DNA from 3 places in the Agromyces intestinalis genome. Region 3 is predicted to be linked to each of the others. Evidence: predicted binding sites of a transcription regulator. Region 3 holds the regulator's gene; each other region holds the start of a gene.
What was found. Region 3 encodes LexA, which represses DNA repair genes until DNA is damaged. Its sites were predicted from a motif close to TCGAACANNTGTTCGA; they were not measured.

Region 1: a site for LexA is predicted at 2,142-2,157, ahead of uvrA (excinuclease ABC subunit UvrA). Genes of this name have one in related genera too.
Region 2: a site for LexA is predicted at 2,453-2,468, ahead of FLP10_RS04040 (Rv2578c family radical SAM protein). Genes of this name have one in related genera too.

What each region holds. Positions count from the first base shown of each region.
Region 1 covers NZ_CP043505.1:3,707,823-3,711,976, forward strand. Annotated here, with positions in the region: gene uvrB (excinuclease ABC subunit UvrB) at 35-2,101, shown strand; gene uvrA (excinuclease ABC subunit UvrA) at 2,212-4,154, shown strand, end outside.
Region 2 covers NZ_CP043505.1:867,670-871,823, reverse strand. Annotated here, with positions in the region: gene FLP10_RS04050 (4a-hydroxytetrahydrobiopterin dehydratase) at 1-257, shown strand, start outside; gene FLP10_RS04045 (ABC-F family ATP-binding cassette domain-containing protein) at 528-2,288, shown strand; gene FLP10_RS04040 (Rv2578c family radical SAM protein) at 2,477-3,589, shown strand; gene FLP10_RS04035 (sensor histidine kinase) at 3,724-4,154, shown strand, end outside.
Region 3 covers NZ_CP043505.1:374,716-378,869, forward strand. Annotated here, with positions in the region: gene hisB (imidazoleglycerol-phosphate dehydratase HisB) at 1-39, opposite strand, end outside; gene FLP10_RS01790 (histidinol-phosphate transaminase) at 114-1,202, opposite strand; gene FLP10_RS01795 (LysM peptidoglycan-binding domain-containing protein) at 1,267-1,704, opposite strand; gene lexA (transcriptional repressor LexA) at 1,963-2,652, shown strand; gene FLP10_RS01805 (alpha/beta fold hydrolase) at 2,649-3,416, opposite strand; gene metE (5-methyltetrahydropteroyltriglutamate--homocysteine S-methyltransferase) at 3,518-4,154, opposite strand, start outside.

The DNA.
Region 1 (4,154 bases), 470 kb from region 3:
AGTCGTGTCGGTGGGCCTTCCTACACTGGAAGGCATGGAGACCACTCGTTCTGTTCGCCCGTTCGAGGTCGTCAGCGAGTACCGGCCCAGCGGCGATCAGCCTACGGCGATCGCCGACCTCGCGTCGCGCATCAACGCCGGCGAGACCGACGTGGTGCTGCTCGGCGCGACGGGCACGGGCAAGTCGGCGACGACCGCTTGGCTCATCGAGCAGGTGCAGCGTCCGACGCTCGTGCTCGCGCACAACAAGACGCTTGCCGCGCAGCTGGCGAACGAGTTCCGCGAGCTGATGCCGAACAACGCGGTCGAGTACTTCGTGTCCTACTACGACTACTACCAGCCCGAGGCGTACGTGCCGCAGACCGATACCTTCATCGAGAAGGATTCGTCGATCAACGCCGAGGTCGAGCGGTTGCGCCACTCGACCACGAACTCGCTCCTCAGCCGGCGCGACGTCGTGGTGGTTTCGACGGTGTCGTGCATCTACGGCCTCGGCACGCCCGAAGAGTACCTGAATGCGATGATGCCGCTGCAGGTCGGGCAGCGGGTCGATCGCGACTGGCTCATCCGCAAGTTCGTGTCGATGCAATACCAGCGCAACGACGTCGACTTCTCGCGCGGCAACTTCCGGGTGCGCGGCGACACCATCGAGATCATCCCGGTCTACGAAGAGCGAGCCATCCGCATCGAGATGTTCGGCGACGAGATCGAGGCGCTCTACAGCCTGCACCCGCTGACCGGGCAGGTGCTCGAGCGGCTCGACGCCGTGCCGGTGTTCCCGGGGTCGCACTACGTCGCGTCCACCGACGTCATGCAGCGGGCGATCGGCACCATTCGCGACGAACTCGACGAACGTCTGCAGGAGCTCGAGCGCGAGGGCAAGCTGCTCGAGGCGCAGCGCCTGCGCATGCGCACCACGTTCGACCTCGAGATGATGGAGCAGATCGGCTTCTGCTCGGGCATCGAGAACTACTCCCGGCACATCGACGGCCGCATGGCGGGCGAGCCCCCGCACTGCCTGCTCGACTACTTCCCCGACGACTTCCTCGTGGTCATCGACGAGTCGCACGTCACCGTGCCGCAGATCGGGTCGATGTACGAGGGCGACTCGTCGCGCAAGCGCACCCTCGTCGAGCACGGGTTCCGCCTGCCGAGCGCGCTCGACAACCGACCGCTCCGGTGGGACGAGTTCAAGGCCCGCGTCGGGCAGACCGTGTACCTCTCGGCCACGCCCGGCCGGTACGAGATGGGCGTCGCCGACGGCGTGGTCGAGCAGATCATCCGCCCGACCGGGCTCATCGACCCCGAGATCGTGGTGAAGCCGTCGAAGGGGCAGATCGACGATCTGCTCGAAGAGATCCGGGTGCGGTCCGACCGCGATGAGCGCGTGCTCGTCACGACGCTGACGAAGAAGATGGCCGAAGAACTCACCGACTTCCTCTCCGAGGCGGGCGTTCGGGTCCGGTACCTCCACTCCGACGTCGACACGCTGCGCCGGGTCGAACTGCTCACCGAACTGCGCGCCGGCGTCTACGACGTGCTGGTCGGCATCAACCTGCTCCGCGAGGGGCTCGACCTCCCCGAGGTCTCGCTGGTGGCGATCCTCGACGCCGACAAAGAGGGCTTCCTGCGGTCGTCGACGTCGCTCATCCAGACAATCGGGCGTGCGGCACGCAATGTGTCGGGCCAGGTGCACATGTACGCCGACGTGATGACCGACTCGATGCACAACGCGATCGAAGAGACCAATCGCCGCCGCGAGAAGCAGGTCGAGTACAACCGGGTCAACGGTATCGACCCGCAGCCGCTGCGCAAGCGCATCGCCGATATCACCGAGGTGCTCGCACGTGAAGAGGCAGACACCGCAAAGCTGCTCGCGGGCCGTGACGCGAAGGCCAAGTCGCCCGTGCCGAACCTTCGTCGCGAGGGCATCGCCGCCGAGGGCGCGAACGACCTCGAAGATCTCATCCGCGATCTCAACGATCAGATGCTCGTCGCGGCGGGGGAGTTGAAGTTCGAGCTCGCTGCGCGCCTGCGCGACGAGGTCTCCGAGCTCAAGCGCGAGCTTCGGCAGATGGAGAAGGCCGGGCACCTCGGGTGATGCGGCCGGCGAGGGAGCCGACCCCGAGTCGGCGAGGTACTCGAACGGATGTTCGGGTGACGCGCGAGCGCTCTCAGCCGGATGTCGGAAGGGGTTCGTAGACTCGTATGGTGCCAATTTCTCGTCTCGACCCTCATTCGCGTCTGAGCGTTCGCGGTGCCCGCGTGCACAACCTGCACAACGTCGACGTCGAGATTCCGCGCGACGCGATGGTGGTGTTCACCGGCCTCTCGGGCTCGGGCAAGTCGTCGCTCGCGTTCGACACGATCTTCGCCGAGGGGCAGCGCCGCTACGTCGAATCGCTGTCGGCGTACGCACGCCAGTTCCTCGGGCAGGTCGACCGCCCCGACGTCGACTTCATCGAGGGGCTGAGCCCGGCGGTGTCGATCGACCAGAAGTCGACCAACCGCAACCCGCGCTCGACGGTCGGCACCATCACCGAGATCTACGACTACATGCGCCTGCTCTGGGCGCGCATCGGCGTGCCGCACTGCCCCGTCTGCGGTGAGCGCATCCAGCGCCAGACGGTGCAACAGATCGCCGACCGGCTGATGGAACTCGAGACGGGCACCCGGTTCCAGGTGCTCGCGCCGGTCGTCTCGAAGAAGAAGGGCGAGTTCGTCGACCTGTTCCGCGACCTCGCTGCGCAGGGCTACACACGCGCCGTGGTCGACGGCGACCTCATCCGCCTCGACGAGCCGCCGACGCTGAAGAAGCAGGTGAAGCACGACATCTCGGTCGTGATCGACCGGCTCGTGGCATCCGACGATCTGCTCGGCCGCCTCACCGACTCGCTCGAGACCGCGCTGCGGCTCACCGACGGCATCGTGCAGATCAACTACGTCGACGCCGACGGCCCCGACGCGTGGCAGACGTTCTCAGAGAAGCTCTCGTGCCCCAACCAGCACCCGATCGCGCTGACCGAGATCGAACCGCGCACGTTCTCGTTCAACGCGCCGTTCGGCGCGTGCCCCGAGTGCTCGGGGCTCGGCACCCGCATGTCGGTCGACGACGACCTGCTGCTGGGCGACCCCGCGCTCAGCATCGGCGAGGGCGTCATCCTCCCGTGGACCTCGCAGGGCAAGAGCCTCTACAACTACTACGAGAAGCTGCTCGACGGGCTCGCGCGCGACCTCGGCTTCTCACTCGAGACGCCGTGGGAATCACTCGACCCGTCGGTGCGACAGGCCGTGCTGCACGGCGACAACTTCGAGGTCAAGGTGCGCTGGCGCAATCGATTCGGCCGCGAGATGAGCTATACCTCGGGGTTCGAGGGCGTCGCGCCCTATATCGAGCGACAGTACGCGCAGGCCGAAACCGACGTGCAGCGTGCACGCTGGGCCGAGTACCTGCGCGAGATCCCGTGCCCGGTCTGCGACGGCAAACGCCTGAAGCCCGAAGTGCTCTCGGTGCTCGTGCACGACGCGAGCATCGCCGACGTCTGCCTCATGAGCCTCACCGACGCGCGCGCCTTCATGGATCGTCTGCACCTCACCGACCGCGAGCAGGCGATCGCCGCGCAGGTGCTGCGCGAGATCAAGCTGCGGCTCGACTTCCTGATCCGCGTCGGGCTCGCGTACCTCGACCTGGCGCGTGCGGCCGGCACCCTCTCGGGCGGCGAGGCCCAGCGCATCCGCCTCGCCACGCAGATCGGGTCGGGGCTCACGGGCGTGCTGTACGTGCTCGACGAGCCGAGCATCGGCCTGCACCAGCGCGACAACCGCAGGCTCATCGACACCCTCGTCGCGCTGCGCGACCTCGGCAACACGCTCATCGTCGTCGAGCACGACGAAGACACCATCCGCACCGCCGACTGGATCGTCGACATCGGCCCCGGAGCGGGTGTCAACGGCGGCACGGTGGTGCACTCGGGCAGCTACGCCGACCTGTTGAAGAACACCGAGTCGCTCACCGGCGACTACCTCGCCGGCCGCCGCGAGATCGCCACGCCCTCGCACCGGCGACCGATCGACCCCGAACGGCACATCACGGTCGAGGGTGCCGAGGCGAACAACCTCAAGAAGGTCGACGTGCAGTTCCCGCTCGGCACCTT
Region 2 (4,154 bases), 490 kb from region 3:
ATGCCACGGTTCGCGTGCCGAACCTGTGGTTCGGCGACGCCGACGCCGACGCCGACGAGCACGAGACCTCGCATCAGCGCTTCCACCTCGAGGTCTACGTCGCGCCCGAGGCCGCCGAGCAACGGATCGCCGCCGCCCTCGCAGCTGGCGGCGTCGTCGTGGACGACCGCGATGCGCCGGGGCTCACCGTCATCGCCGACCAGGACGGCAACGAGGGAGTCGTCTGCGTCGACGTGTCCGCGGTTGCGAAGGACTGACCCGAGCAGCGGCCGGGGTATTCTCCCAGCCGACACACTGGTGCGAGCGGATGCCGCGTGCTACCGTCGTACCCGCTATGAAGTGAGCACATCCCATCGTCCCGCGCCTGAGGCGCCGTTGACCCCGGGTGTGCTCTTCCACTGATCGCGACAGTCTCGCGTGCACCCGATTCGTCGACGGCGAATGCCCGGCGGGATCCACCCTTCCGCTCCCGGGCCGTCGCGCGCGCCGTGACGGCCCGGGAGCCAGCTCGCGAAACGGGGCATCCCATGGCTGTACGTCTTTCCCATTCCGATCATCTGCGCGCCGACGGCCTGTCCGTCGCCTACGGCGACCGGCGCGTGTTCTCCGACCTCGACCTCACCGTCTCGCCCGGGCAGCGCCTGGGCCTCATCGGCGAGAACGGGGTCGGCAAGTCGACCCTGCTGGCCCTGCTGGCCGGTACCTCGGTCGACCAGGCCGTCGTCGACGGCCGTCTGGCGCGACCCGAGCGCACCGGGCTGCTGCTGCAGGAGCCGCCCTACCGGCCGAGCGACCGCATCGGGGACGTGCTCGAGCGGGCGCTCGCCGAGGTGCGGGCGATCGAGCATGAACTCGATGCGGCAGCGGCGGCACTCGGCGACCCGACGAATGCCGACGGCGCCGCGGGCGCTGCGGCATCCGCTCGCTACCAGGCCGCGCTCGACGCGGCCGAGCGCGCCGAGGTCTGGTCGGCGCCCGCGCGCCGCGACGAACTGCTCGAAGGGCTCGGCATCTCGGGCATCGACCCCGACCGCACGGTCGGCGAGGTGTCGGGTGGCCAGCGCAGCCGGTTCGCGTTGGCGGCGCTGCTGCTGGCGGCACCCGACGCGCTGCTGCTCGACGAGCCGACGAACCACCTCGACGACGCGACCGCCGCGTTCCTCGAGACCCGGCTGCGCGCCTGGCGCGGACCGGTGGTGTTCGCGAGCCACGACCGCGAGTTCCTCGACCGGGTCGCGACGGGCCTGGTCGACCTCGACCCGGGTCGGGCGGGTGCGCTCGCGCTCGCGCGATCGGGCTCGGGCGAGGGGCCGGGCGGCCTGTCGCCGTCCGACGGTCTCGCGTCCGCGGGCGGCCAGGTGTTCGGCGGGAGCTTCTCGGAGTTCCTCCGGGTGAAGGCCGACGAGCGCGACCGCTGGCAGCGGCAGTACGAGGCAGAGCAAGACGAGCTCGTGCGGCTGCGGGCGTCGGTCGCCGAGACTGCGCGCGAGGTGTCGCACGGTCGTGGCCCGACCGACAACGACAAGTTCATCGCCAAGTTCAAGCACTCGCGCACCGACCAGGCGGTGTCGCGCCGGGTGCGCAACGCCGAGGTGCGGCTCGCGACGCTCGAGCGCGAGCAGGTGCGCAAGCCGCCGGCGCCCCTCGAGTTCGCGGGCATCCCGTCGGGTGCGCACGCGCTCGGCGAGGCATCCGGTCTGCTCGCCCAAGTGACGGATGCCTCGGTGGGCGACCGGCTCGCGATCGGCACGCTGGCGATCGCTCCTGAGACGCGACTGCTCGTGACGGGCGCGAACGGAGCCGGCAAGTCGACGCTGCTCGGCCTGCTCGCCGGGCGCGTCGCGCCCGATCGGGGCACGGTCGCGCTGCGCAAGGGACTGCGGGTCGGCCTGCTCGAGCAGGATGTGCGGTTCGCCGATCCGGATGCCTCGCCGCGCGCGCTGTACGCGCGCACAGTGGGGGAGCGGCGTGCCGAACAGGTGCCGCTCTCGGGGCTCGGGCTGCTCGCGCCGCGCGACCTCGACCGGCCGGTCGGAGTGCTGTCGACCGGGCAGCAGCGCCGGATCGCGCTGGCGCTCGTGATCGCGCGTCCGCCGCACGTGTTCCTGCTCGACGAGCCGACGAATCACCTGTCGCTCGGGCTCGCGACCGAGCTCGAGGAGGCGCTGGGCGGCTACCCCGGTGCGGTCGTGATCGCGAGCCACGACCGGTGGCTGCGCCGGCGCTGGCGGGGCGAGGAGCTGCGGCTCGACGCGGGCCGCGTGGCGGGCGCGTCGGTCGCCGCGTGACCGACCGCCGTCGTCCCCTCGCCGAGGGTTTCCGTTCGCGCCGAGTGTTTCCCATCCAGCGGAAACACTCGGCAGCGGCGGAAACACTCGGCGGGCGGGCGTGCCGGGCGTGCCGGGCGCGTCGGGCGCGGCGGGCGCGCCGGGCGTGCCGGGTTGCGGGGAGTTCGAACATGTGTTCGAATGTCGGAATGCGGTGGAGCGGGCAAGAGCTGGGCGTCGAGCAGGTCGACACGCTGCCCGGGCTGGCGCGGCTCAACAACCTGGTGCGCTCGGTGCAGACGCCCGAGTTCGCCGGCATGACGTTCCACGAGGTGCTGGCGAAGTCGGCGCTCAACCGCGTGCCGGGCCAGTCGTACGTGCCCTTCGGCTGGACGATCAACCCCTACCGGGGCTGCAGCCATGCATGCGCCTACTGCTTCGCTCGGCCCACGCATCAGTACCTCGACCTCGACGCGGGCGAAGACTTCGACCGGCAGATCGTGGTGAAGGTGAATGCGGCCGATGTGCTGCGTACCGAGCTCGCCCGGCCGTCGTGGAAGCACGAGCCGGTCGCGCTGGGCACGAACACCGACCCGTACCAGCGGGCCGAGGGCCGGTACCGGCTCATGCCGGGCATCATCGATGCACTCGCGTCGAGCGGCACGCCGTTCAGCATCCTCACCAAGGGCACGCTGCTGCGGCGCGACCTGTCGCTGCTGGCGGATGCCTCGCAGCAGGTGCCGATCGACCTCGCGATGTCGATCGCGGTGTACGACGACGACCTGCAGCAGTCGGTCGAGCCCGGCACGCCGTCGACGAACGCACGCCTGCAAACCGTCACCGCAGCGCGCGACGCGGGATTCGACTGCACGGTGTTCCTGATGCCGATCCTGCCGTACCTCACCGATACCCGGGCGCATCTCGACGATGCGCTGCGGCGGGCGAAGGCGGCCGGTGCGACCGGCGTGATGCACTCGGCGCTGCACCTGCGGGGTGCGGTGAAGCCCTGGTTCATGCAGTGGCTCGAGCGTGAGCACCCCGAGCTGGTGCCGAAGTACCGGGCCATGTATCCGGGTGCGGCGGCGTATGCGCCGAAGGCGTACCGCGACTGGCTCGCCGAGCGCATCCGGCCGCTCATCCGGGCGCACGGGCTCGTCCGCGTGCGCGAAGATCCCGCCACCGGCGGGGTGCGGTCGACGGCGACGGCGTTGCGCTCACCGCCGCCGCGAACGGCTGCGCAGGCCGCCGCGCGCGTCGCCGAGGCATCCGCTGCCGCGGCCGTGGGACCGGCCGCGCACGACGCCGCACCAACCCTCTTCTGACCGGAGTCTCCGTATTCGGCCGCTCGATGGGATAATCCGGACAGGCCGGTCCACCGGCCGAACGCATCGACGCGTCGGACCCGAACGGAGGCGGCATGGCGTTGGGGTTGCCCGATCACCTCGCCCGGGGAGTCATGAGCCGTGCCTTCGCGCGTGCCGGGCACGCGGCGGCGCTCGTCTGCGTCGCGGTCGCCGGAGTGGTCGGGCTCGTCGTCGCGATCGGCGGCGAACCGCGTGGCCTCATCGCGTTCGGGATCGCCCTCGCGTTCGCCGGGCTGATCGGATTGATCGACCTGCGCCCCACGATCGCGAGCACGCTCGTCTACCTCGCGGGCGGCACCGTGATCGTGTTCGCTGGGGCGATGCTGGTGATGAGCCGCAGCGACCTGTTCGTCGATTCGAACAACGTGCTGCTCTCGCTGCCGCGCACGGCGTTGATCCTCGTCGGCGGCGCCGGCATCGGCACCGGCATCGCAGTGGTGTGGGCGTCGCTCGGCTGGGCGCTCGGCGAAGCCGCGGTGTTCGTGGCGTGCACGATCGTGGGCGGCGTATGGGTGGTCAACGT
Region 3 (4,154 bases):
CTGCACGCGGGCGATCCGCCGTGCGGTCGGGGTGGTCATACGTCCATCCTATTCGGGCCGATTCGGCACGTCTCGGCGCGCTTCGTATGCCCTTCGGGCAAGCGGTTCGGGCACTACCCGTGGCGGTTCGGAGCGAACGCGGCGATCGCCTCGAGGAACGCGGTCGTCTCGATCTCGGTGCCGGCCGTGACGCGGAGGGTGTTGGGCAGGCCGATCTCGCGGATCAGGATGCCTCGGGCCAGCAGCGCCTCGAACACGGCGTGCGGGTCGTCGACGCCACCGAAGAGCACGAAGTTCGAGCCGCTGCGGTACGGGTGGAAGCCGAGCCGGGAGAGCTCGGCCGAGATGCGCTCACGCTGGCCGCGGATTTCGTCGACCATCCCGAGCATGAGGTCGCTGTGCGCGAGTGCCCCCAGCGCGGCCGCCTGAGTCAGCGCCGACAGGTGGTACGGCAGCCGTACGAGCCGCAGCGCGTCGACGACCGCCGGATCGGCGGCGAGGTAGCCGACCCGCGCGCCCGCGAACGCGAACGCCTTGCTCATCGTGCGCGAGACGACCAGGCGCGGGTGGTCGGGCAGCAGTTCGAGCGCGCTCGGCGTGCCGGGGTCGGCGAACTCGTGGTACGCCTCGTCGACGATCACGATGCCGTGCGCCGCGTCCGCGACCGCACGGATCGTCTCGAGCGACAGCGGCGTGCCGGTGGGGTTGTTCGGCGCGCAGAGCAGCACCAGGTCGGGGTCGTGCTCGCGGATGGCACGCACCGCCGTGTCGGGCGAGAGCTCGAACTCCTCGTCGCGAGGGGCGGCGATCCATGCGGTGCCGGTGCCCGACGCGAGCAACGAGTACATCGAGTACGTCGGCGCGAAGCCGAGGGCCGTGCGGCCCGGCCCGCCGAACGCCTGCAGCAGGTGCTGCAGCACCTCGTTCGAGCCGTTCGCCGCCCAGAGCTGCTCACGGACGAGCCCGTGCCCCAGGTAGGCGGCGAGCGCGTCGCGCAGTTCGGTGAACTCGCGGTCGGGGTATCGATTCAGCCCGATCACGGCGGCGGCGATTCGAGCGACGATGTCGTGGGCGACTGCCTCGGGGATCGGATGGGTGTTCTCGTTGACGTTGAGGGCGACGGGGACGACCTCCTGCGGAGCCCCGTAGGGCGACTTGCCGCGGAGGTCGTCTCGGATGGGGAGGTCGTCGAGGCTCGTCACCCGAACATGCTAGCCGCGCCGTCGAACGCGAGCCCGCCGAGTGCGACGCCGTCGACGCGCGAGGTCACTCGAAGACGGGGAGCGCGAGTTGCTGACCGGGCTGGATCGCGTCGCGCAGCCCGTTGAGGCGCACGATCTCGTCGATGATCTCGCGCGGGTCTTCGCCGGGGGCGATCGATTCGGCGAGCTCCCAGAGCGTGTCGCCGGTCGCGACCGTCACGGTGCGGAACGACGTCGCGCCGCGGACGGGGTCGGTGTCGGCCGCCGCGGCACCGGCACCGAGCACGGCCATCGCCGTGAACAGTGCGATGGGGACGCCGGCGACAGCCGTCAGCACCACTCGCCCACGGCGGGTGAGGCGCAGCCGCGTGCGCGGCGCGAGCGGCGTGCCCGGGCCGGAGACCGGTGATGCCCCGGCCTGCGACGACGTGGCCGACGAGAGCACGGCGGGCGGCGGTGGTGCGTACCCGCCGATGGATCCGGTTGCGGCGAACGAGCTCATGACCCCTCCGATTGCGTGGCGAGTCGTGTCGGGCGCTCGGCCGGGAGCGCCCGACACGAAACTCTGTTCCGAATGTATCTTCGAATGAACTGAAGCGCAACCACCCGGCGCCCGGGATTCTTCGCGCGCGCGTTCGCGACACGCTCGAACAGATGTTTGCCGCATGCTCACCGCCCGGATACAGTTTCGAATGTCGACACGAGTCGATCACCTACCACCGACATCGGCCCGGTGCGGCCGCAACGAGGGGCGGATCCCGTGACCAACCAGACCGAGGGCCAGCGCGACACCGGGCGGGTGCGCCGCCGGCGCAACCTCAGCCCGAAGCAGGTCTCGATCCTCGAGGTGATCCAGTCGTCGGTGGCCTCACGCGGGTACCCGCCGAGCATGCGCGAGATCGGCGACGCCGTCGGGCTCTCGTCGCTCTCGAGCGTCACGCACCAGCTCAACCAGCTCGAACTCGCCGGTTACCTCCGACGCGACCCGAATCGGCCGCGTGCGCTCGAGGTGCTCATCGAGCTGCCCGGCTCCGAGGAGCGCACCGCCGAGTCGGGCTCGGCGGCCCCGGTGGGCGACGCCGCGATGGTGCCGCTCGTCGGTCGCATCGCGGCGGGCGTGCCGATCACGGCCGAGCAGCAGATCGAAGAGGTCTTCCCGCTCCCCCGCCAGCTCGTCGGCAAGGGCGAGCTGTTCATCCTGAAGGTCGTCGGCGAATCGATGATCGACGCCGCGATCTGCGACGGCGACTGGGTCGTCGTGCGCTCGCAGCCCACCGCCGAGAACGGCGAGATCGTCGCGGCGATGCTCGACGGCGAGGCGACCGTGAAGGTGCTGCGCCAGCGCGACGGCCACACGTGGCTGCTGCCCCGCAACACCGCCTTCGAGCCGATTCTCGGCGACCACGCCGAGGTGCTCGGCAAGGTCGTCGCGGTGATGCGCGCGGTCTAGCGAATCGACACCGGCACCGGCACCGGCACCGGCGCGACCGTCGGCGCGAGCGAGCCCAGCCAATCGGTCACGGTTCGCATGAACCCCGGGTGGTCGTCGCGGAACACGGTATGCCCGGTGCCGGGCAGGGTCTGCACCGTCATGCCGAGCAGGCGCAGCGAGGCGGCCGCCGCATCCGTGATGAGCAGGCTCTTCTCGGCGAGCACGACGAGGCTCGGCGCGACGAGGCGGGCGGGCGGCATGAGCGGGCGGGTGTCGGCGAAGCCGAGAATGGTGCGCTTGTCCCAGTCGCGCAGCGTCGCCAGCTCGATCTCGACGTCGGCCGGGTCCCAGCGGGGGTTCATTTTCACGAGGGCCGATCGTCGCGGGCGCGGCGCGACCGCGAAGAAGGCCTTGAAGAGCATGCCCCGGATGCCGCGGGGGAACGCGAACGCGGGGTCGACGTAGATCGCGGCGCGGGGAGCGAGCCGATCGGCGACGAGGCTCGCGACGAGGGCGCCGAGCGAGTGCCCCATGACCACGTCAGGCGCACCGTCGAGCATCGGTTCGAGGGTCTCGATGACGTCGTCGGCCCACGACGACGGCGAGTAGCTGCGAGAGCGCGGGCTGCGGCCGTGACCGGCGAGGTCGACGGCGATCACCCGGAAGCCGTGCTGCTCGAGTTCGGCGGTCACCCGGTGCCAGGCGCGCGAGTCGGACATGATGCCGTGGACGAGGATCGCGGTCCGGGGCCCCGCCCCCGACTCCTGCACTGCGAGCTGCATGCCCAGAGCGTACGGCCGCCGGCTGTGCGTCGGCCCGGCCGCGGCTGAGCGGATGCTTCGAGTCATCCGCTCAGCCGCGCCGCCCGCGCGAACGGGCGGGCTCAGCCCGCCAACGCGGCGCGCACCTCCCGTGCCGCTTCGACGACGTGACGCAGCGAGGCGACCGTCTCGTCGTAACCTCGGGTCTTCAGGCCGCAGTCGGGGTTCACCCAGAGCCGAGTCGCCGGGATCTCGGCGACGGCGCGCTCGAGGAGCGATCGCACCTCCTCCGCGCTCGGCACCCGCGGCGAATGGATGTCGTAGACCCCCGGACCGATGCCGTGGTCGAACCCGCTCGAGGCGAGGTCGTCGACGACCTCCATCCGGCTGCGTGCGGCTTCGATGCTCGTGACATCCGCATCGAGCCCGCGGATCGCGTCGATGATCGCACCGAACTCGGAGTAGCAGAGGTGGGTGTGCACCTGCGTGTCGGGGGCCGCCCCGCCCGTGGCGAGCCGGAACGCTCCCACCGACCAGTCGAGGTAGGCGGGCTGGTCGGCCCGGCGCAGCGGCAGCAGTTCGCGAAGCGCGGGTTCGTCGACCTGGATGACCCGGATGCCCGCGCGCTCGAGATCGGCGACCTCGTCGCGCAGAGCCAGTGCGACCTGCGTCGCAGTATCGCCGAGCGGCTGGTCGTCGCGTACGAACGACCACGCGAGGATCGTGACGGGGCCCGTGAGCATGCCTTTCACCGGCTTC